3 regions of the Klebsiella sp. SYXHC3 genome follow, and region 3 is predicted to be linked to each of the others. Evidence: predicted binding sites of a transcription regulator. Region 3 holds the regulator's gene; each other region holds the start of a gene.
The links. The regulator ArgR, encoded in region 3, controls arginine synthesis, uptake and breakdown. The targets are predictions, from matches to a motif close to ANTGAATAAAAATACANT.

Region 1: the regulator ArgR is predicted to act here: its motif matches at 6,508-6,525, upstream of argA (amino-acid N-acetyltransferase).
Region 2: the regulator ArgR is predicted to act here: its motif matches at 1,258-1,275, upstream of argC (N-acetyl-gamma-glutamyl-phosphate reductase).

The regions. Positions count from the first base shown of each region.
Region 1 is NZ_JBXUNG010000004.1:182-8,118, reverse strand. It holds gene recB (exodeoxyribonuclease V subunit beta) at 1-3,202, shown strand, start outside; gene recD (exodeoxyribonuclease V subunit alpha) at 3,199-5,046, shown strand; gene argA (amino-acid N-acetyltransferase) at 5,144-6,475, opposite strand; gene amiC (N-acetylmuramoyl-L-alanine amidase AmiC) at 6,702-7,937, shown strand, end outside.
Region 2 is NZ_JBXUNG010000015.1:65,349-73,285, reverse strand. It holds gene argB (acetylglutamate kinase) at 1-195, opposite strand, end outside; gene argC (N-acetyl-gamma-glutamyl-phosphate reductase) at 205-1,209, opposite strand; gene argE (acetylornithine deacetylase) at 1,323-2,474, shown strand; gene ppc (phosphoenolpyruvate carboxylase) at 2,732-5,383, shown strand; gene zinT (metal-binding protein ZinT) at 5,430-6,080, opposite strand; partial or broken gene AC2CGP_RS23295 (AraC family transcriptional regulator) at 6,105-7,084, shown strand; gene fsa (fructose-6-phosphate aldolase) at 7,290-7,937, shown strand, end outside.
Region 3 is NZ_JBXUNG010000017.1:30,582-38,518, reverse strand. It holds gene AC2CGP_RS23830 (SLC13 family permease) at 1-971, opposite strand, end outside; gene AC2CGP_RS23825 (GntR family transcriptional regulator) at 1,184-1,849, opposite strand; gene AC2CGP_RS23820 (GntR family transcriptional regulator) at 1,836-2,465, opposite strand; gene mdh (malate dehydrogenase) at 2,597-3,535, opposite strand; gene argR (transcriptional regulator ArgR) at 3,951-4,421, shown strand; gene yhcN (peroxide/acid stress response protein YhcN) at 4,802-5,065, shown strand; gene yhcN-B (DUF1471 family stress response protein YhcN-B) at 5,166-5,432, shown strand; gene AC2CGP_RS23795 (barstar family protein) at 5,482-5,757, opposite strand; gene aaeB (p-hydroxybenzoic acid efflux pump subunit AaeB) at 5,842-7,809, opposite strand; gene aaeA (p-hydroxybenzoic acid efflux pump subunit AaeA) at 7,815-7,937, opposite strand, start outside.

The sequences.
Region 1 (7,937 bases), on a different contig from region 3:
GCTGGCGGAGCGGCAGATGGACGAGGCGGCAGTCTTTACCATCCACGGCTTCTGTCAGCGGATGCTAAGCCTCAACGCCTTCGAATCCGGCATGCTGTTTGAACAGCAACTGATTGAAGACGAATCCCGCCTGCGTTATCAGGCCTGCGCCGACTTCTGGCGTCGCCACTGTTATCCGCTGCCGCGCGATATCGCCGCGGTGATCCATGAACAGTGGAAAGGACCACGCGATCTGCTCAAGGCGATCGACCGCTGGCTGCAGGGCGAAGCGCCGCAGCTAAAATCGCCGCCGCCGGCGGAAGAGACGCTGGCAAGCCGCCATCAGCAAATCCTGGAACGTATCAATGCGCTGAAGCAGCAGTGGCGGGAGCAGGTTAGCGAAATTGAAAACGTGCTGGAAAACTCAGGGCTCGATCGCCGCAAGTTCAACCGCGGCAACCAGGGCAAGTGGATCGAAAAGGTCAGCGCCTGGGCGCAGGAAGAAACGCTGAGTTATCAGTTGCCTGATGCGCTGGAAAAATTCTCGCAACCGTTCCTCATTGAGCGCACCAAAGACGGCGGCGAACCACCGTTGCATCCGTTATTCAGCGCGGTAGAGGCGCTGCTCGCCTCACCGCTTACCTTAAACGATCTGGTTATCGCCAGGGCGATGGTGGAGATCCGCGAAGCGGTCGCCCGCGAAAAGCGGCGTCGAGGCGAACTGGGCTTTGACGACATGCTCAGCCGCCTTGACGACGCGCTGCGCGGCGACAGCGGCGAAGCGTTGGCCAGCGCTATTCGTCAGCGTTTTCCGGTGGCGATGATCGATGAGTTCCAGGATACCGACCCGCAGCAGTATCGTATCTTCCGCCGCATCTGGCGTCGCCAGCCGGATACGGCCCTGCTGCTGATTGGCGACCCGAAACAGGCGATTTACGCCTTCCGCGGCGCCGATATTTTCACCTATATGAAAGCGCGTGGTGATGTCGCTGCCCACTATACGCTGGATACCAACTGGCGTTCGGCGCCGGGCATGGTACAGAGCGTAAATCGTCTGTTCGGCCTGAGTGATAATCCATTCATGTTCCGCGAGATCCCATTCTTGCCGGTGAAGCCAGCCGCTAAAAATCAGACGTTGCGCTTTACCATTGATGAGAAGCCGATCCCGGCGATGAACATGTGGTTAATGCCTGGCGAAGCCGTCGGTTCTGGCGATTATCAGTCTTTTATGGCGCAATTGTGTGCGACGCAGATCCGCGACTGGCTCAGTGCCGGCCAGCAGGGGCGCGCGCTGCTGTGGCGCGGCGAAAAAGCCGAGCCGGTGCGCGCCTCCGATATCACCGTGCTGGTGCGTAACCGTCTCGAAGCGGCGCTTATTCGCGATGCGCTGCAGCTCTTGTCGATCCCGTCGGTCTATCTCTCAAACCGCGACAGCGTTTTTGAAACCCCGGAAGCGCAGGAATTACTGTGGGTTCTACAGGCGGTACTGGCGCCAGAGCGTGAAAACACGCTACGCAGCGCGCTGGCGACGTCGATGTTTGGCCTTAATGCGCAGGATATCGAAAACCTCAATCAGGATGAACGTGCCTGGGATGCGCTGGTAGAGGAGTTCAGTGAATACCGGCAGATCTGGCGCCAGCGTGGCGTGATGCCAATGCTGCGCGCGCTGATGGGGGCGCGTCATATTGCCGAAAACCTGCTGGCGACCCACGGCGGCGAACGCCGTTTGACCGATATTTTGCATATCAGCGAATTGTTACAAGAGGCGGCTAATCAGCTGGAGAGCGAGCACGCGCTGGTGCGCTGGCTGACGCAACATATCGCCGAGCCGGACAGCAATGCTTCCAGCCAGCAGATGCGTCTGGAGAGCGATAAGCATCTGGTGCAAATCGTCACTATCCACAAATCAAAAGGACTGGAATATTCGCTGGTCTGGCTGCCCTTTATCGCGCGCTTTCGCAAACAGGATCAGGCGTTCTATCACGACCGCGATTCCTTTGCTGCGGTACTCGACCTCGGAGAGGGGGAGAATAGCCTTGAGCTGGCGGAAGCCGAGCGTCTGGCGGAGGATTTACGCCTGTTGTACGTCGCGCTAACCCGCGCGGTGTGGCACTGCAGTCTCGGGGTCGCGCCGTTAAGTACTCGCCGAAGCGATAAACCTGGCAACAGCGATTTTCATCACAGCGCCCTCGGCCGTCTACTGCAGGACGGCGAACCGATGGACGCGGCGGGATTGACCGCGCGGCTACAGGCATTATGCCACGATGATATTGCGCTATGTATTCCCGATACCATGGACCAGACGCCGTGGCAGGCGCCGGAAAACGCGCTACCGTCGCTTTCGGCGCGGACGGTTGAACGCCAGGTGAGTGACGACTGGCGGGTGACCAGTTATTCCGGCCTACAGCAACATGGTTCCAGCGCCGGTCAGGAGCTGCTACCGCGTCTCGATATCGACGCCGCGGGCGTTGGCGAGGTGGCGGAAGAGCCGCAGCTCACGCCTCATCAGTTCCCACGCGGCGCGTCGCCGGGGACTTTCCTGCATAGCCTGTTTGAGGATCTCGATTTCAGTCAGCCGGTACCGGTTAACTGGATGGCGCAAAAACTACAGTTGCACGGTTTTGGCGAAGAGTGGGCGCCGGTGTTGAGCGAATGGCTGGACGGCGTGCTGCGAACACGCCTGCCGGGCGCTGAAATCGCCCTGAATCAGCTGGGCATGCGGGATAAACAGGTGGAAATGGCCTTCTATCTACCGATTGAACAACCGCTGGATCCGCTGCAGCTGGACGCGCTGATCCGCCGCTATGATCCGCTGTCGGCTGATACCCCGGCGCTCGATTTCCGCCAGGTCCGCGGCATGCTGAAAGGGTTTATCGATCTGGTATTTCGTCATGATGGTCGTTATTACCTGTTGGACTACAAATCTAACTGGCTGGGCGAAGACCGCGAAGCCTATACCCAGCAGGCGATGATCCAGGCGATGCGCCTGCATCGTTATGATCTGCAGTACCAGCTGTATAGCCTGGCGCTGCACCGTTATCTGCGTCACCGTATTGCCGATTATCACTACGAGCGGCACTTTGGCGGCGTCATTTATCTCTTTTTACGCGGCATGGACGGGCAGGAAGGCGGGCAGGGGATCTTTACCACCCGCCCGGCGCAGCCGCTGATTGACGGCCTCGACGCGCTATTTGCCGGTGTTACCCTGGAGGTGGACTCATGACCATGGATGAACTGCTGCTGGCCGCCGCCGAGCAGCGTTTGCTGCGACCGCTGGACGTACAGTTTGCGCTGATGGTGGCGCAGGATGCCCCTCCGGCAGTGAAGCTGGCCGCCGCGCTGTTGAGCCGGGATGCCGGAGAAGGTCATGTCTGCCTGCCGCTGTCGCGCCTCAACGCTGAAGAAGCGCTAAGCGGCAAGGCCGGCGAGATCCGCGACCAGTTGCTGGCGATGGCCGGAGAGCCGCAGGACTGGCCTCAATTGTTGCTTTCTTCGTCAGCGGTGAGCCGCGGCGACGAACCGACGCCGATGATTTTATGTGGTGACAGGCTGTACCTGAACCGCATGTGGCGTAATGAACTCACCGTCGCCCGCTTTTTTAATGAGACGAACCGGGTACTGGAGGTTGATGAAGGACGGTTAACGGCAACTCTGAATGAACTCTTTCCTGCGACCGACGATATCGACTGGCAAAAAGTCGCTGCGGCGGTGGCGCTGACCCGGCGCATTTCGGTGATCTCCGGCGGTCCCGGCACTGGCAAGACCACTACCGTCGCGAAGCTGCTGGCGGCGCTGATTCAGATCAACGACACGCCGCGCTGTCGAATTCGGCTGGCGGCGCCGACCGGCAAAGCCGCAGCGCGCCTGACGGAGTCCCTTGGGGCGGCGTTAAGAAAACTTCCGCTTAGCGATGAGCAAAAAGCGCTGGTTCCCGCCGATGCCAGTACCTTGCATCGCCTGCTGGGGGCGCAGCCCGGCAGCCAACGCATGCGCTACCACGCCGGGAACCCGCTGCATCTGGATGTGCTGGTGGTCGATGAAGCCTCAATGATCGACTTACCGATGATGTCGCGCCTGATTGATGCTTTGCCGGAACATGGGCGGGTGATTTTTCTCGGCGACCGTGACCAGCTTGCCTCCGTGGAAGCCGGGGCGGTGCTTGGCGACATCTGTGCTTGGGCGACATCCGGTTATACCGCGGCGCGAGCGCAAGAATTGTCGCGTTTGACCGGCGCAACGGTGCCGGCGGGGGAGGGGCAGATCGCCGGGGCGTTGCGCGATAGCCTGTGCCTGTTGCAAAAAAGCTACCGCTTTGGCAGCCATTCCGGTATTGGCAGCCTGGCGCGGGCGGTCAATGCCGGTGCGCGCGCAGAAGTGAAAGCAACGTTACGCCAGCAGTTTGAGGATATCGTTCTGCAGCCGCTCAGCACCACCGAGGAGTATGAAGCGATGCTGATGGCGGCACAGGAGGGCTACGGTCGTTATCTGCAACTGCGCCGCGAGCAGGCCGCGCCGGAGCAGATGATTGCCGCCTTCGGCGAATTTCAGCTGCTGTGCGCGCTGCGTGAAGGGCCTTACGGGGTAAGCGGCGTGAATGAACAGCTGGAGCAGATGCTCCACCGTAAGCGGGCGATTACGCTACCGCGCCATTCACGCTGGTACGATGGCCGCCCGGTGATGATTTCCCGTAACGATAGCGCGCTGGGGCTGTTTAACGGTGATATTGGTATTGCGCTGGAAAGGGACGGCGAACTTCGCGTGTGGTTCCCAATGCCGGATGGCAGCATTAAATCGGTGCAGCCAAGCCGCCTGCCGGAACATGATACCGCCTGGGCAATGACGGTGCATAAGTCCCAAGGGTCGGAGTTCGATCATGCGGCGCTGATCTTGCCTTCTCGTAGCGTGCCGCTGGTGACCCGCGAGCTGGTTTATACCGCGATTACCCGCGCCAAACGGCGCCTGTCGCTTTACGCCGACGAGCAGGTGCTGGCGCAAGCCATCGTGACGCGCACCGAACGGCGCAGCGGCCTGGCGGAGATTTTCGCGCATGGCGGAAAGCCCGGATAAGGCGCAGCCGCCATCCGGGGGAGCCCTGCTGGCGCTACGTTGCGATGTCGTCGGGTAGCCCGGATAAGGCGCAAGCCGCTATCCGGGGAGTTATCCGTCAGCCCAGGTCTGCCATCAATACCTTCGAACGGCGCTGATAGTTGTACATCTGTTTTTTACTCTCCGGCAGCAAATCAATATCCACCGGGGTGAAGCCGCGTTCCTGGAACCAGTGGATACTGCGGGTGGTCAACACGAATAGCTTGCTGAGCCCCATCTGCTTCGCTTGGGCGGCGATACGGCTCAGCAGTACCTCGCCGCGTGACGAACTACGGTAATCCGGATGCACCGCTACGCAGGCCATTTCGCCGATTTTCTCTTCCGGGAACGGATAGAGCGCGGCGCAGGCGATGGTGGTGTTATCGCGCTGGATGATGGTGAATTTATCAATCTCCATTTCCAGCTGTTCGCGCGAGCGGCGCACCAGAATGCCTTGCTGCTCCAGCGGGCTGATAAGATCGAGGATGCCGCCGATATCGTTAATGGTTGCCCGGCGGATCTGCTCGGCGCTTTCCATGACGATCTGCGTACCGATACCGTCACGTGAGAATAGCTCCTGCAGCAGCGCGCCATCTTCCTGATAGCTAATTAAATGGCAGCGACGCACGCCACTGCGGCAGGCTTTCACCGCCCCGCGCAGGAAGCGTACGGTACCGGAATTATAATCTTCTTCCGCTTCCAGCTCCTCTACCCGCGCCTGCGCCTCGTTAGGGAACAGCTCGGAAACGATCTCGCCGTGCTGGTCGTAGACCCCCTGCGACGAGCAGAAGCCGATCATCTTTTCAGCTTTCAGCTTTACCGCCAGTTGGGTGGCTATCTCTTCAGAAGTGAGGTTGAAGCTCTCGCCGGTGACGGATACCGCGACCGGGCCCATGAGCACGATTGCGCCGCTGTCCAGTTGGCGATGAATGGCTTCTTCATCGATGCGGCGAATACGGCCGCTGTGGCAGTAATCGACGCCATCATCGACGCCAAGAGGTTGAGCAATAATAAAATTGCCGCTCACCACGTTGATATGTGCCCCCTGCAGGGGCGTATTGCCGAGGCTCATCGACAGGCGGGCGGTAATTTCTAACTGCAGCATACCGGCGGCCTGCTTCACCAGCTCAAGGGTTTTGGCGTCGGTGACGCGGGTCTGCTTGTGATAAACCGGCTCGTGGTGATGTTCCGCGAGGTTGGCGTCAATTTGCGGGCGCGCGCCATAGACCACCACCAGGCGAATACCGAGGCTATGCAATAAGCCAATGTCATTGACTATGCTGGAAAAGTTATCGTGCTCGATGGCTTCTCCGCCCAGCATGATGACAAACGTTTTTCCCCGGTGCGCGTTTATATAGGGAACAGAATGGCGGAATCCCTCGACCAGTTCAGTGCGACGCTCCTTCACCATGACAAACCCTCAGTGCATGATTATTCGTAATAAATGTATTTTTATTCTGTTTTGCTTCGTGGCGCAACCCCTAATTTGTCACTAATTTGCGAAAACATTGTGACAAAACCTTGGGTGTCAAAGTTTGTTTACCCTTTTATAGATGACAGGTTATGCGGCTTTGGTTAAAGTTTCTGGTCAATCTGTTCATTTTGGCTTCAAACACGTTTTTTTGCTTGGGAGTGGCATGTCGGGATACAAGTCGGGATTAAGCCGCCGTCGTTTTTTACAAGGGGCTGGCGCCATGTGGTTAATGAGTGTGAGTCCGGTCGGTTTGGCCGCCGCCGCGCAGGTAGTCGCGGTGCGTATCTGGCCGTCGTCGACTTACACCCGCGTCACGGTGGAATCCAATCATGTACTGAAATATCGGCAGTTTGCGTTAAGCAATCCTGAGCGAGTGGTGGTTGATATTGAAGGCGTTAACCTGAATTCGGTTCTGAAAGGGATGGGCGGGCAGATCCGCGACGACGACCCGTATATCAAATCCGCGCGCGTGGGCCAGTTCGACCCACAGACCGTGCGGATGGTGTTTGAACTGAAACAAAACGTCAAACCGCAGCTGTTTGCGCTGGCGCCGGTCGCCGGTTTTAAAGAGCGTCTGGTGATGGATCTTTATCCCTCTACGGCCACCGATGTGCAGGATCCGCTGCTGGCGCTGCTGGAAGATTACAACAAAGGCGATCTGGAACGTCAGGTACCGCCGGCAGAAAGCGGGCCGCAGCCGGGGAAAGCCGGGCGCGATCGTCCTATCGTTATCATGCTCGATCCCGGCCACGGTGGTGAAGACTCCGGCGCGATTGGTAAATACCGAACTCGTGAGAAAGACGTGGTGCTGCAGATTGCCCGTCGATTGCGCGCGCTCATTGAGCGTGAAGGTAATATGAAGGTCTATATGACCCGTAACGAAGACGTGTTTATTCCGTTGAAGGTGCGTGTCGCCAAGGCGCAGAAGCAGCGTGCCGACCTGTTCGTTTCGATTCACGCCGACGCCTTTACCAGCCGTCAGCCGAGCGGCTCTTCGGTGTTCGCGCTCTCGACCAAGGGCGCTACCAGTACCGCCGCGAAATACCTCGCGCAAACGCAGAACGCCTCGGATTTAATCGGCGGCGTCAGCAAGAGCGGCGATCGTTACGTCGACCACACCATGTTCGATATGGTGCAGTCATTGACCATCGCCGACAGCCTGAAATTTGGTAAAGCGGTGTTGCAAAAAATGGGCAATATCAACAAGCTGCATAAAAATCAGGTGGAGCAGGCGGGCTTTGCGGTACTGAAGGCGCCGGATATTCCTTCGATTCTGGTCGAAACGGCCTTTATCAGTAACGTCGAAGAAGAGCGTAAACTGAAGACCGCGAAATTCCAGCAGGAAGTGGCGGAGTCGATTCTGGCGGGGATCAAAGCCTACTTTGCCGATGGGGCGACG
Region 2 (7,937 bases), on a different contig from region 3:
CAGGCCATTTTTCTTTTTCACCGGCAGATTAAGCTGTTTCATCAGCTCATCCACCACGCAGCCGCCGCCGTGGACGATAACCAGCGGACGCTGGTGTGTTTCGCGGTAGTGCACCAAGGCGGTAAACAGACGTTCCAGCGCTTCTTCGCTATCCAACAACACGCCGCCAAGTTTGATAATCAATGGATTGTTCATCATCACACCTTAAATTAAAGACTGCGTCTCAGCGAAGCCGAAACGAATGTTAGCGCACTGCACGGCCTGCGCTGCCGCGCCTTTCAGCAGGTTATCCTCTGCGGCCACGACGATAATATGTTCGTCCTGGACGGCAAAACCGATATCACAGAATGGCAGCCCAACTACGTTTTTCAGCGCCGGTACGCCTTTATCGTATAAACGGACCAACGGCTTATTGGCATAGGCCTGCTGGAAGACATCAGCCACCTGATCTTTACTGACGCCCGGCTTCAGGCGGCAGGTAATGGTTTCCAGAATACCGCGTTTAAAATTGCCCAAATGGGGAGTGAAGATCACCTCTGCGCCCAGATGGGTAGAAATTTCCGGATGGTGGCGATGATTGAAAACACCGTACGGCTGCAGGCTGACTTCGCAGAAGCTATTGCTCATCGCCGCCTTACGCCCGGCGCCGCTAACGCCGCTGGTGGCGTTGATCACCGGCCATTGCTTCAGATCCAACAGACCGGCATCGATCAGCGGTTTTAACGCCAGCTGCGCCGCCGTCGGGTAGCAGCCAGGCACCGCGATCAAATTCGCCTCTTTCAATGCTTCTACGTTCCACTCCGCCAGACCGTATACCGCCTGCTTAAGCAGATCGGAATGCTGATGAGTGAAACCGTAGTATTTTTCGTAGAACGCGCAATCGTTGACGCGAAACGCGCCGGATAAATCGAACACCACGCAGCCCGCGGCCAAAAACTGCGGCGCCAGATCGTGGCTAACTTCATGCGCGGTGGCGAGGAACACTACATCCGCGCCGGCGCTAAATTCGCTGATATCGGACATTGCCTGCAGCGGCAGGTCGACAATACCTTTCAGCTGCGGATGTATATCGGAAATTAACTTTCCGGCATCATTGCTTTGCGCGGAGACGGTCAAAGCGGTTATGTTCATATGAGGGTGGCGATTTACATAGGCCACCAGCTCTGCGCCGGCATAGCCGCTAGCTCCCACGATCAGCGTATTTAGCATTGGAAGAGCATCTCCTTACATTCGATGGGTTTTATTGCGCTCAACGATATTGTATTTTTATTCACAAATACTGCATGAATATTGATACTATCATGACCTGAGGTGTGTCAACAATGAAAAACAATTTACCGCCCTTTATCGAGATTTACCGCGCATTGATCGCCACACCATCCATCAGCGCGACCGAAGAAGCGCTGGATCAAAGCAATGAGTCTTTAATCAATTTACTCGGCGGCTGGTTCCGCGATCTGGGCTTTAACGTCGAGATCCAGCCGGTACCTGAGACGCGCAATAAATTCAATATGTTGGCCAGCACTGGCCACGGCGCTGGCGGCCTGCTGCTCGCCGGGCATACCGATACCGTGCCTTTCGACGATGGTCGCTGGACCCGCGACCCGTTTACACTTACGGAGCACGACAACAAACTCTACGGGCTCGGCACCGCCGATATGAAAGGCTTCTTCGCGTTTATCCTCGATGCCCTGCGCGACGTTGACGTCAGTAAATTGAAAAAACCGCTGTATATTCTGGCCACCGCTGACGAAGAAACCAGCATGGCGGGCGCGCGCTACTTTGCCGAAACCACGCAACTGCGCCCGGATTGCGCCATCATCGGCGAGCCGACCTCTCTGCAGCCGGTGCGGGCGCATAAAGGCCACATTTCAACAGCGGTACGCGTACTGGGCCAGTCCGGCCACTCCAGCGACCCGGCGCGCGGCGTGAACGCTATTGAACTGATGCACGATGCGATTGGCCGCATCATGCAACTGCGCGATGATTTAAAAGAGCGTTACCACTATGCCGCTTTCACCGTGCCTTATCCGACGCTCAACCTGGGCGCCATTCACGGTGGCGATGCATCCAACCGCATCTGCGCCTGCTGCGAATTGCACATGGATATTCGTCCATTGCCGGGGATGACGCTTAACGACCTGAACGGCCTGCTGGATGAAGCGCTGGCGCCGGTCAGCGAACGCTGGCCGGGGCGTCTGACGGTCTCTGAGCTGCATCCGCCGATTCCAGGCTATGAATGCCCGCCGGACCACAAGTTGGTCGAAGTGGTTGAAAAACTGCTCGGCGCGCAGACCGAAGTGGTGAACTACTGCACCGAAGCGCCGTTTATCCAGACGCTGTGTCCTACGCTGGTGTTAGGACCGGGCTCCATCAACCAGGCCCACCAGCCGGATGAATATCTGGAGACGCGGTTTATTAAGCCGACGCGCGAGCTCATCACTCAGGTTGTCCATCACTTCTGCTGGCATTAATCGCTGCTAGTTTCCCGCCTTCACGTCCGGAGGCGGGAGAGTGACGATCGTCACACTTCCATAAGTAATGCTTATCCGCCGACCGCTGAGTTAACTTTCGCAAATTATCGCCATTTATTCGTTTGCTGAAGCGATTTCGCAGCAATTGACGCGGGGGTATTTACGTGGCTTTATAAAAGACGGGTTGCTTATCCACTGCTCAAATCACGGAGCGCCGGATATAACAAAATAAAATGAGATGGGGTGTCTGGGGTAACATGAACGAACAATATTCCGCTTTGCGTAGTAATGTCAGTATGCTCGGTAAGGTGCTGGGCGACACCATCAAGGATGCGTTAGGAGAAAACATTCTTGATCGTGTCGAAACTATCCGTAAGTTGTCCAAATCTTCTCGCGCGGGCAATGAAGCCAATCGCCAGGAGCTGCTCACCACGCTGCAAAACTTGTCCAACGACGAGCTGCTGCCGGTGGCGCGCGCCTTTAGCCAGTTCCTGAATCTGGCCAATACCGCTGAGCAATATCACAGCATTTCGCCCAACGGCGAAGCCGCCAGCAATCCGGAAGTTATTGCGCGTACCCTGAGAAAACTCAAAGACCAACCCAATCTCAACGAAGACACCATAAAAAAAGCGGTGGAATCCCTGTCGCTGGAGCTGGTATTAACCGCTCACCCGACCGAAATCACCCGCCGGACGCTGATCCACAAAATGGTGGAAGTGAACAACTGCCTTAAGCAGTTGGATAACAAAGATATCGCTGACTATGAGCACAACCAGCTGATGCGCCGCCTGCGCCAGCTGATCGCCCAGTCCTGGCATACCGATGAAATTCGTAAGCACCGCCCTTCTCCGGTCGATGAAGCCAAATGGGGTTTCGCGGTAGTTGAAAACAGCCTGTGGGAAGGCGTGCCGAACTATCTGCGCGAGCTGAACGAACAGCTGGAAGCCAACCTCGGTTACCAGCTACCGGTTGATTTTGTGCCGGTACGATTCACTTCCTGGATGGGCGGCGACCGTGACGGCAACCCGAACGTCACCGCCGATATCACCCGCCACGTGCTGTTGCTCAGCCGCTGGAAAGCGACCGATCTTTTCCTGAAAGATATCCAGGTGCTTATCTCCGAGCTGTCGATGGTCGAATGCACCGACGAGCTCCGCGATTTGGCGGGTGCGGAAGGCGCGCAAGAGCCGTATCGTTATCTGATGAAAAAGCTGCGTAGCCAGTTGATGGAGACCCAGGCCTGGCTGGAAGCGCGTCTGAAAGGGCAAAAACTGCCGAAACCGGCGGGGCTTATCACGCAAAACGAACAGCTGTGGGAACCGCTGTATGCCTGCTATAAATCGCTGCAGGCCTGCGGAATGGGCATCATCGCCAACGGCGAACTGCTCGATACCCTGCGCCGGGTGAAATCTTTCGGCGTACCGCTGGTGCGTATCGATATCCGTCAGGAAAGCACCCGCCATACCGAAGCGCTGGGCGAAATGACCCGCTACCTCGGGATCGGCGATTATGAAAGCTGGTCGGAAGCCGACAAGCAGGCTTTCCTGATCCGTGAGCTGAACTCCAAACGCCCGCTGCTGCCGCGTCAGTGGGAGCCGAGCGAAGAGACCCGCGAGGTCCTCGACACCTGTAAAGTGATCGCCGAAGCGCCGCGTGGATCGATCGCCGCTTATGTGATCTCAATGGCCAAAACGCCGTCCGACGTGCTGGCGGTTCATCTTCTGCTAAAAGAAGCCGGTATCGGCTTTGCCCTGCCGGTCGCGCCGCTGTTTGAAACGCTGGACGACCTGAACAACGCCAACGACGTTATGACTCAGTTACTGAATATTGACTGGTATCGCGGCTTTATTCAGGGCAAGCAGATGGTCATGATCGGTTACTCCGACTCGGCCAAAGATGCCGGCGTGATGGCCGCCTCCTGGGCCCAGTACCAGGCACAGGACGCGCTAATCAAAACCTGTGAAAAAGCCGGTATTGAACTGACTCTATTCCACGGTCGCGGTGGCTCCATCGGTCGCGGCGGCGCTCCGGCCCACGCGGCGCTGCTCTCGCAGCCGCCGGGCAGCCTGAAAGGCGGCCTGCGCGTCACCGAACAGGGCGAAATGATCCGCTTTAAGTACGGCCTGCCGGAAGTCACCATCAGCAGCCTGTCGTTGTACACCAGCGCGATTCTGGAAGCCAACCTGCTGCCGCCGCCGGAACCAAAACCGCAGTGGCGCGAAATCATGGCCGAGCTGTCCGACGTCTCCTGCAAGATGTATCGCGGCTACGTGCGGGAAAACAAAGACTTCGTCCCTTATTTCCGCTCCGCGACCCCGGAACAAGAACTGGGCAAACTGCCGCTTGGCTCGCGTCCGGCGAAACGTCGACCGACCGGCGGCGTCGAGTCACTGCGCGCCATCCCGTGGATCTTCGCCTGGACCCAGAACCGCCTGATGCTGCCGGCCTGGCTGGGCGCCGGTGCCGCGCTGCAGAAAGTGGTCGAGGGCGGTAAGCAAAGCGAGCTGGAAAGCATGTGCCGCGACTGGCCGTTCTTCTCGACCCGCCTCGGAATGCTGGAAATGGTCTACTCAAAAGCCGACCTGTGGCTGGCGGAGTACTACGATCAGCGTCTGGTGAAACCGGAACTGTGGAAGCTAGGCGAAGAGCTACGTCAGCTGTTAACCGCCGATATCGAAGTGGTGCTGGCTATCGCTAATGACTCCCACCTGATGGCCGACCTGCCGTGGATCGCCGAATCCATCCAGTTGCGTAACATCTATACCGACCCACTTAACGTCCTGCAGGCCGAACTGTTGCACCGTTCGCGCCAGGCTGAAGAGGCTGGCGAGGAACCGGATGCGCGCGTTGAGCAAGCGCTGATGGTCACCATTGCCGGCGTCGCGGCAGGGATGCGTAATACCGGCTAGTCACCGTTTCCCCCGGCCGCCCGGCCGGGGGATTTTCCCTCTCATTTTAGTGATGCAACATCTCATCGACGATCTGCTCTTTATGCAGCGCATAGGGATAATAGGTCGGCCAGTTATCCATCTCTTTCAGCAAGGCCTCCTGTGATTCATTGCCCATAAATATATGGAAATGCTGCGATTTGCGCGGGCCAATAATATGGTCGCTGAACTGGACGAATTTCGGCGCGTTACCATCGCCCTGTTGGCACTCAAACAGATAGCGAACGCCCTTCTTGCCGGAGGCGTATTGCAGGATTTTGTAGCCTGAGTAGGTATATTTGCAGCTATTAACGGTCTTGCCGACGTGGAACTCTATCACGTCATCTTCGATGCCAATCTGCTCCACGTCGGTGGCGTAACCCTTCTTATAATAGGCGCGATACTCTTCCACGCTCTTGCCGCCGGGCTTTTTCGCCTTCTGCTCCAGAACCGGATCAAGGTCGCCATTCAGCAGGTACGGATTAACGGACTGCCAGACGCCATCCCAATCGCTCAACGCGCGATCCTTCACATCTTTATCGGCAAAAATGCCTTCGCTAGCCTGGCGTTCTATGTCGGTCAACGCTGGGCCATGGCTATGGTTACCGTGGGCGAACGCCTGGACGCTCGCAAGCGCCATGCCTAAGCCAAACGCGAGCATGGGGATCTTTCGGGTCATTACTCTCTCCTGAGTTCAATATCGATTGCGATAAAATGTTACGATATAACATATCGTAACCAAGAAGCAATAACGACAAGCTCGCGCTTTTACCGCTGGAAAAATGTCCGGTATGATGAAATGCGTGGCGTTTTGGCGGGGTAAAGATGGATAACAGCATCAATCAGCTCATTGATTCATTCGTGAAAAAACAAACCTGCATTGCAGAAGTGCATTTTACCGGTGAGTCACGCCCCCCTGCCGACGCCGCGATCAAGGTTGATTTTCCTCGTCTGAATATTGTCATTGAGGGGCAGTTGTACGATCTCGCCCTCGGCGATAATGCCGCGCCGCTGCAGCCGCGCGATGTACTGTATATTGCGGGCGATAGATGGAACTGGCCGCAATGGCAGACACCCTGCCTGCTATTAAGCATCTTATTCGGCAAACAGCAGTTGGAATTTTCGCTGCAGCGCTGGAGCGGCGAGGCGCTAACTCTTGTCCAGAAGATCCAGGTACCGCGCCGCGGGCCGCGCGTGGGTTCATTCCTGCTACAGGCGCTAAATGAAATACGTATGCAGCCGCAGGAACAACAAACCGCCCGCAGCATCGTGATTAGCCTACTCAGCCACTGTACCGATCTGCTGGGTAGTCAGGCGCAAACTTCATCGCGCAGCCAGGCACTGTTCGAAGCGATCCGCCAGTATATCGATCTCCATTTCGCTGAGCCGCTGAGCCGGGAATCCGTGGCCCAGTCGTTTTACCTATCCCCCAATTATCTCTCGCACCTGTTTCAGAAATGCGGGCCCATGGGTTTTAACGAATACCTTAATCATATTCGCCTCGAACAGGCGCGCATGCTGTTGAAAGGCCATGATATGAAAGTGAAAGACGTTGCCCACGCCTGCGGCTTCGCCGACAGCAACTACTTCTGCCGTCTGTTTCGCAAGAACACCGAACGTTCGCCTTCCGAATACCGCCGCCAGTATCACAGCCAGTTGACGGAAAAATCCTCTGCGCCGTAAAACTAGATTTTTGTAAGTAACTGTCTGCTGATTGCTGGCCACGTACCTTTATAAGCAGGAACAGGCGGACAAATGTGATCTAAATCATCCTTAATCGCAATGCGTACATTTATCCAGTTTTTGGCAAATTTGTCATCTGGCGAGCAAGCAAACGAAAACCGTATCCTTTCCTCAACATCACTGAATTACACATCGAGGAATGGTTATGGAACTCTATCTGGACACCGCGAACGTCGCTGAAGTTGAACGTCTGGCCCGCATTTATCCGCTGGCTGGCGTCACCACCAACCCGAGCATCATCGCCGCCGGCAAAACCCCGGTTTGGGACGTGCTGCCGCGCCTGCAAAAAGCCGTCGGCCCGGAAGGTGTTCTGTTCGCGCAGACCATGAGTCGCGATGCGCAGGGCATGGTGGAAGAAGCCAAACGCTTGAGCAACGCCGTGCCGGGTATCGTGGTTAAAATCCCGGTTACCGCCGAAGGTCTCGCCGCCATCAAACTGCTGAAAAAAGAAGGCATCCCGACGCTTGGCACCGCGGTCTATAGCGCTGCCCAGGGGCTGCTGGCGGCGCTGGCCGGCGCGAAATACGTCGCGCCATACGTCAACCGCGTCGACGCCCAGGGCGGTGATGGCATTCGCATGGTGCAAGAACTGCAATCCCTGCTGGAAATGCACGCCCCGGAAAGCAAAGTCCTGGCCGCGAGCTTCAAAACCCCGCGCCAGGCATTGGATTGCCTGTTAGCTGGCTGCGAAGCTATCACCCTCCCCTTAGACGTAGCGCAACAAATGCTCGGCACCCCCGCGGTAGAGTCAGCCATAGAGAAGTTCGAGCTGGACTGGAATAACGCATTTGGC
Region 3 (7,937 bases):
ACAAAGACCACCACCATCAACATGAACGGGGAAGAGTTCTGGCCCAGCATGCCGATGACATGATCGGCAACCAGCTTGCCCGCGCCGGTCATTTCCAGCGCTTTTGCCAGCGCCAGCGTGCCGCCAAAAATGAAAATAGTTTGTGAATCAATCGCTTTGTAAGCCTGCTTTTCCGTCAGCACGCCGGTAAACACCAGTACCAACGCACCGATACAGCCTGCAACCGTCAGGCTAATGCCGGTCTGTTTCTCAAAAATCATGCCGAGGATCGTGGCGATCAGCACCACCAGCGACAGGATCTGTTTCCAGCGCGGAACGTCGCTGTAATCACGCTGTTCGCCGACGCCGCCGACTTCGTCGCTATTCCCGGTAGCAGGCAGAAATTTATAGCCAATTGTCAGGAAATAGAGGATGCCGCAGAGCAGCATCGGTAAACCCACTTTCGCATACTCAAAAAAGCCAAAGCCGCTACCAATATTCTGTAACGCCGATTGCGCGATCAGGTTGCCGGGCGCGCCAATCAACGACAGGTTGCCGCCGAGCGCGGCGGCAAATACCAGCGGCATCAGTAAACGAGAGCGGGCAAAACCCGATTTCGCCGCGACGCCAATCACCACCGGGATCAGCACCGCCGCCGTACCGGTGTTGGAAAGAAAGCCCGACATCACGCCGACCACCACCATGATGGTGAAAATCAGCTGTTTTTCGGTTTTGGCAAAGTGAGTGATCACCCCGCCGACTTTATTGGCCATCCCGGTTTCAAATAACGCCCCGCCGACGACGAACATGGCGACAAAAAGAATGACGTTGGAGTCGATAAAACCAGCAAAAGCTTGTTTTAGATCCAACACGCCGGTGAGTACTAACGCCACGCAGACCACCATGGAAGTCACTGCCAAAGGCACCTTCTCCCAGACGAACATGACGATAGCGAACACCAGCAAACATAAGGTGATGGTAATCGGTTCCATATTTATAATTATCCCTATCAATGATATATGATATTGTATCCAATATTGACGAAGGAGAAATTATGCCCATACAAAAAGTAAGTCAATGCGTTTTTGAGGAAAGATCGCGCAGTGCGATCTGCATCAAGATCCTGCGCAGATCGTCACAAGAAGTGATTGATAACGATGATCAATAAGAAAAAAGCCTGCAATTGCTCCACAGGCAATTGGCGTTACGCGGTGGTATCAGGAAGGTAGCGCGTTAACATGTTCTCCATCGAGCGGATAATATGCTTGCGCATACGCTGGCGCGCCAGCTCTTCATTATGCTGCTCAAGTGCCTGTAAAATCTCTTTATGTTCGTGGATGGAGATAGCGGCATACTCCGCTTCGGTCACCTTGTACCCCATCGACAGTCCGTTCCACATATTACAAAGCAGCATCTTCATTTTTTCGTTGCCTGCGGCGTTCCAGATCTCCATATGGAAAGCCTGGTTCAGGTCGGAATATTCAGTGAAGTTATTATCGGCCAGCGCTTTTTCCGCTGAGTAGTGTACCTGGGCAATGCGCGAAATATCCGTGCCGGGACGGGAAGCTTTCGCCACCGCCTCGCTTTCCAGCAGCGCGCGAATTTCATAATGCTCGCGGATCGTCTGCTCGTTGATCCCCAACACCACCGCGCCTTTATTGGGGCGGACTTTAATCAGGCCATCGGCGGCTAAAATCTGAAACGCTTCGCGTACCGGCATGCTGGAAACGCCGACCATACGGGCAATGCCTTCGAGAGTTATCTCCTGCCCTTCCACTAAATCCCGCGAAAGAATCGCTTTGCGTAATACCGCCGCGACCTGCTCTTTCGCCGAAAGAAGCTTAATTTTCCCTAATTTAGGCTTCTGCACTTTCCCAATCCTTCATATGTTGACGCATAATTTCCGCAAGCATGAGGAAATAACGCTGTGTTGCCTGAGCAATATTGCCCGCATCGCCGCGGCTAATGGCTCCGGCCAGTTCATGTAGTATCAGTGCCGATTCCTGGCTATCGTCTTTCAGATACAGGATGACATAAGAGATATATCCATCCAAAAATTGCTGATAAGCCTTCGCCAGATAGCGGTTATCAAGATAGGAAATCAGCAACTGATGAAATTCCAGTTCGCGAGTTTTGTCGCCAGGCTGCGCCAGCGCTTGTGCGCGCCCGAGCAGCAATTCCCCCTGGTTTGCCGGCACCAGAGTGAACAATTCGGCAGCCATCACCGCGATCACGCGAAAAATTTGGCTAACATCATCAGGCACCAGTTTTGATACCTGCATATGGCGGTTAGGCAAGCGCACCAGAAAGCCCTCTTGTTCAAGGGACTGCAACGCTTCTCTAACCGGCATACGTGAAAGCCCTAGCTGCTCGGCAATACTCTCCTGCGCCAGCTCATCTCCCGCTTTCATCGCTCCGGACAGAATTTGATAGCGAATGATTTGCGTAATGTGGTCCCTGGTCTGCTTTCGTTCGATCTTTTTCACAACGTCCTCATTGCTTAGGGCTTAAGACGCGGGGATTTTAGCAGATTTAGCCGCCAGGCGGCGCATTCGGCAGGGATATGAGGCGATAAAAAAGCCGGAACGACGGTTCCGGCTTTTCTGCTAAGTAGACATTACTTATTCACGAAATCTTCGCCGAGGGCGATATCTTTCTTCAGCGTATCCAGCATGCCTTCCAGCGCCTGCTGTTCAAAAACGCTAAGTTTACCGATGGACTGGCGCTCTTCCACGCCATTTTTGCCCAACAGCAGCGGCTGCGAGAAGAAACGGGCATACTGGCCGTCACCTTCGACATAGGCACATTCAACCACGCCTTTTTCACCCTGCATTGCACGCACCAGTGAGAGCCCGAAACGCGCAGCGGCCTGGCCCATCGACAGCGTCGCCGATCCGCCGCCCGCTTTCGCTTCCACGACTTCCGTCCCGGCGTTTTGAATACGTTTGGTGAGATCCGCGACTTCCTGCTCACTAAAGCTGACGCCAGGGATCTGCGACAGTAAAGGCAGAATAGTGACGCCAGAGTGGCCGCCAATGACCGGAACTTCAACCTCTGTTGCCGACTTGCCTTTCAGCTCGGCGACAAAAGTATTAGAACGAATGATATCGAGGGTGGTAACGCCAAACAGTTTGTTTTTATCGTACACACCGGCTTTTTTCAGCACTTCGGCGGCGATAGCGACGGTGGTATTTACCGGGTTGGTGATAATACCGATGCAGGCCTGCGGACAGGTTTTTGCGATCTGCTGCACCAGGTTTTTAACGATACCGGCATTAACATTAAATAAGTCGGAACGATCCATGCCGGGCTTACGCGCGACGCCGGCGGAAATCAGCACCACATCAGCGCCTTCCAGCGCCGGGGTGGCATCTTCACCGGAGAAACCTTTGATTTTTACATCTGTGGGAATATGACTTAGATCTACCGCCACGCCCGGCGTAACCGGAGCGATGTCGTACAACGAGAGCTCTGAACCTGAAGGCAGTTGGGTCTTAAGTAGTAGGGCAAGCGCCTGGCCGATTCCACCAGCGGCGCCGAGGACTGCAACTTTCATCCTAAACTCCTTATTATGGTTAATATAGTCTTTCGTTATTCCGTCGCCTGGACCTTAATTCACAAGATGAACAATTACAATAATTATGGCTGAAGAATGCGGGGTACGCGCAATGATGCAGCAAATTCGCATTTTTCTTCCTGAGACTGGCCATCCAGCAAAGCCGTAGTACCGGATCGACTATTGGTTACAATACACCCAGCTCGCTCGGCAAAACAATATCAATTTCATAACATTTATTTCACTTTTACAGCGATTTACCCGCTGTGATGCAGGCATGTTCCTCATCAGGGTTATTTGCTAAAATATGCGCCTTTCATAACATTATTTACGCTATTCCTTTGCGGATTATTTGCATAAAAATGCACTTGTATGCATAATGATGTTGTTTTTACCACCATAATCTGGGTGACTTATGCGTAGTTCGGCAAAACAAGAAGAACTGGTTAAAGCGTTTAAATCGCTGCTTAAAGAAGAAAAATTCAGCTCGCAAGGCGAAATCGTTCAGGCGCTGCAGGAAGAAGGTTTCGAGAACATCAACCAATCGAAAGTTTCCCGCATGTTGACAAAGTTTGGCGCCGTTCGCACGCGTAACGCCAAAATGGAAATGGTCTACTGTTTGCCTGCCGAACTCGGCGTGCCGACGACCTCCAGCCCGCTGAAAAATCTGGTACTGGACATCGATTATAACGATGCGGTGGTGGTGATTCACACCAGCCCCGGCGCGGCGCAGCTGATCGCACGCCTGCTGGATTCCTTAGGCAAAGCCGAAGGTATTCTGGGTAGTATCGCGGGGGATGACACTATCTTTACCACCCCTGCCCGCGGTTTTTCCGTTAAAGATCTCTACGACGCGATTCTGGTCCTGTTCGAACAGGAACTCTAAGCGCTCCCCCTCTGGTTCCTGCCAGAGGGTTCTTCCCCGCAAAATGCTATCCCCCAAACCTTCAAATAAAGCAGCATTTTTTTAACATTTAGTGTGGTTTTCCACCTCTATACATTCCTTTACCGAATGATAACGGCTAAAGCGCACAAAAGATCAAATCGCAATATCTATTTGATTTAAATATAAATAATTATGACATTCACCCCATGAATGACATTTCTAATTCTTATACGTTATAAAAACGACATTTCTTGGAAATTATTTACACTGAAAACAATTAGCATGGTATTAATATTTTTGGTGATTAGTGTATACTTGATTTTGTGATGAGGGTCACGAAACAAAGCCCCCTAATAATAAAATTCGACGAGGTGAACATCATGAAAATCAAAACCACTGTAGCCGCACTCAGCATGCTATCCGTACTGTCCTTTGGCGCTTTCGCCGCTGATTCAATCAACAGCACTCAAGCGGAAAGCCGCCAGTCACTGGGCACCGTATCTATCGGCGCGGTAGGTTCTTCCCCGATGGATATGCATGAAATGCTGAACAAAAAAGCACAAGAAGAAGGTGCTTCTTCTTATCGCATTATCGAAGCTCGCACCGGCGACCATTGGCACGCCACTGCTGAACTTTATAAATAAGCTTTAACGATTGTCGGTCATTAACTGAAACAGTATCTCTTCAGCGGCCTGGGTTCATACGAAATCTCCCGCCGCTGCACATAAGGTTGGAGTCAAGATTATGAAAAGCGCAATTATCATCGCATCCCTGGGTCTGGCATCAGTTCTCTCTTTCGGCGCAAGCGCAGCCGTACAGCAAGTGAATGCCGATCAAGCACAAAACCTGCAACCAATGGGCACTATCTCTGTATCGCAAGTAGGTAGCGCGCCAATGGATATGCGCCAGGAACTCGCGGCTAAAGCCGAGAAAGAAGGCGCCAGCAGCTACCGCATTATTGAAGCTCGTACCGGCGACAGCTGGCACGCGACTGCTGAGTTGTACAAATAAACCCTCGTCGTCTTATCCGACGACTTGCCCCCGCCTGCCGGGGGCTTTTTTATGCCCAACGGGCATTGAAACGTAGTTGTCCTTCCAGCTCCTCTTCCGCTTCATCGAACAGCAAAATTAACGCGCCAAAGCGACGACGCTGTTTTTCATCCAGATGGACAAATTCAATCTCCAGCGGGAACGGTAAGCGCCCTCCCGTCACCGCGCTCCACAGCGCGTCAAGGTTATCCACCTGCTTATCCGGTAGCGCGAAGGCGCGGGAAAACTCACGATAGAAATCCTGTTGCTCAGCTATTTCATCAAAATCAAAGGTATAAATAGTCATTGCCCGCCGCCCCTTCCGCTCTGTCCCTCTACACCAAATAAGTATAGCGATAAAAAAACCGACGCCGGGGCGTCGGTTCGCAGGTTAGCTATTGGTGAGCACGTGCTGATATTTTTTCAGCATATCCACCAGCCGTCGCACCGGTTCAGTGACCTGGGGCGAAGCCTGCCAGTGAAGGAGTTTTTCCTGATAAACATCAAGCTCTTCCAGCAGACGGGTAAAGTAACGGCGGCGCTTATCGTCGCTGCCGGCGGAGATAACGTGATCGGCGGTTCGCCGCAGCTGGCGGTGGAAGGCCGACAGATCCTCGTTTACCGGTACCGGGGCATCGCGTAGACGCTGGTGCGCGATAATCAGCGTCAACGCTAACCGAAAGCGGGCGATATCGCCGGGAAACTTGTTCAGCAGTAAAAACAGCTGTTGATACAGCGCCGGCAAATGGTTCTCTTTTCGCCTTGCGCTGTTAGTAGTGAGCGAAGAGACCGCCGCCGAGACGAACTGGTTCAATAACACCCGTCCGGTGCGTGCCTGCGAGTTATCACGCACTAACAGAATCACCATCAGCGCGAGGAAACAGCCGACAATCTGCCCCAGGGCGCTATCGAGGAACTGGCTAAACTGGAACTGCATCGGGTTATCCAGCACCAAAATGTTGATGGTGCTCGCTAAAGCCCCCAGCGATCCCAACCGCCGCTTTTGTACCTCAATGCCGATAAAGAACGCCATCGCGGCAAGGCTGATACACAATAGCAGCATGCTCTGTTGCGTCGCAGGCATGACGACAAGGAAGAACAGCGCGCCGAGCGGTAAAGCGGCAAGGGTGCCATAGAGGAAGTCTAAGGCCACCATCCGCGGGTTAGGCAGACGCATCGCCAGCGCGGTCACCACGGCAATCATGACCATCGCCCCGCTACCGGATGTCCAGCCGGTCCATAGCCAGAACAGGGTGCCGAGAATACAGGAAATGGAGGTTCGCCAGAAGTTAACCATCGCGTGGTGACGTTCGGCGGACTCAACCTTCACCACCGTCTCGCCGCGTAGAACTTCATCTTCAATACGGCTGATTTTGGTGTTGCCAACCACGCCGCGCTTGAGCAGCAGGTAACGCGTCGCCGCGCCGACCCAGCTATAAATAGTGACCGGCGTATTGTGTTCACCTTTCCATGTCAGGAAGCGGCGCATACGCTTAAGCTGTTGATGCACATCCTGTACCGTTTCCACTGGCTCAGCGAACAGCTCGCGGTAGTCGTCAGTCACCATCTCCGGGCGTGAGTTCTGGATCAGATAGGTTTCGCAGGCCTGAGTAATCAGCGTCAGCGATAGCGTGTTGATCGCCTTTAGCCGCTGGTTTACCTTCGACCAGCGCGAAGATTCCATGATCAGATTGCCGCGCATTCCTTCCAGTGCGGCAGTACGGCGCACCAGCGCTCCCCAGGCTTTGTCCACCACCTCGCTATCGCCATGGGCGACACAAAGCTGCATCAGGCGATACTGATCCAGTAGCAGGTTATCCAGTTCGAGGTCGATCTCTTTTTTGATGGAGCGCGGGGAAAATAGCAGGTCAGCGACGATGGCGCTGACGATCCCGATGACGATTTCGCTACAGCGCTCAACGGCAAACTGCGGCGCCAGCATCGGGTCGGTATGAATGGTGATGATGATAATCAGCGCCGTATAACCCGCCAGCCCCCAGGCGTAGGAGTTTTCCACCTTCACCAGCGAGGAGATCCAGGTGCAGAAACCGGCCCAGAGACAGCAGACCAGCATCATCAATAGCGGCGCGCGGATCATGAGGATAATGATCGCCAGCGCGGCAATACAGCCGATAAACGTCCCGGCAATACGCAACATTCCACGGTAACGAATCGCCCCGGAATAGGGTTCACCGCCGGCGGCAAATGCCGGGCCGGCGGTCACGATAGCCGCGGTCAGTACGGCCCAGCGCGGCGTCTCAAGCTGAAAATGAAAGCCGACAAACAGCGCCAGCACCACCGCGCATGCAAGCTTAATCGCAAAGCGGAGATGCCGGGGAGCAATGGTATAGGTCCCCATGGCGATTAACCAAACTCACGTAAGCGCATGGCGACTTTCTGGAAGAAGTTGGCCTGGCTGGCGTCGCGATCTTCTTTACCGGTAATGACGACGGTTGCGGTGGTGCCCGACGGCCAGAGGTTGCCCTG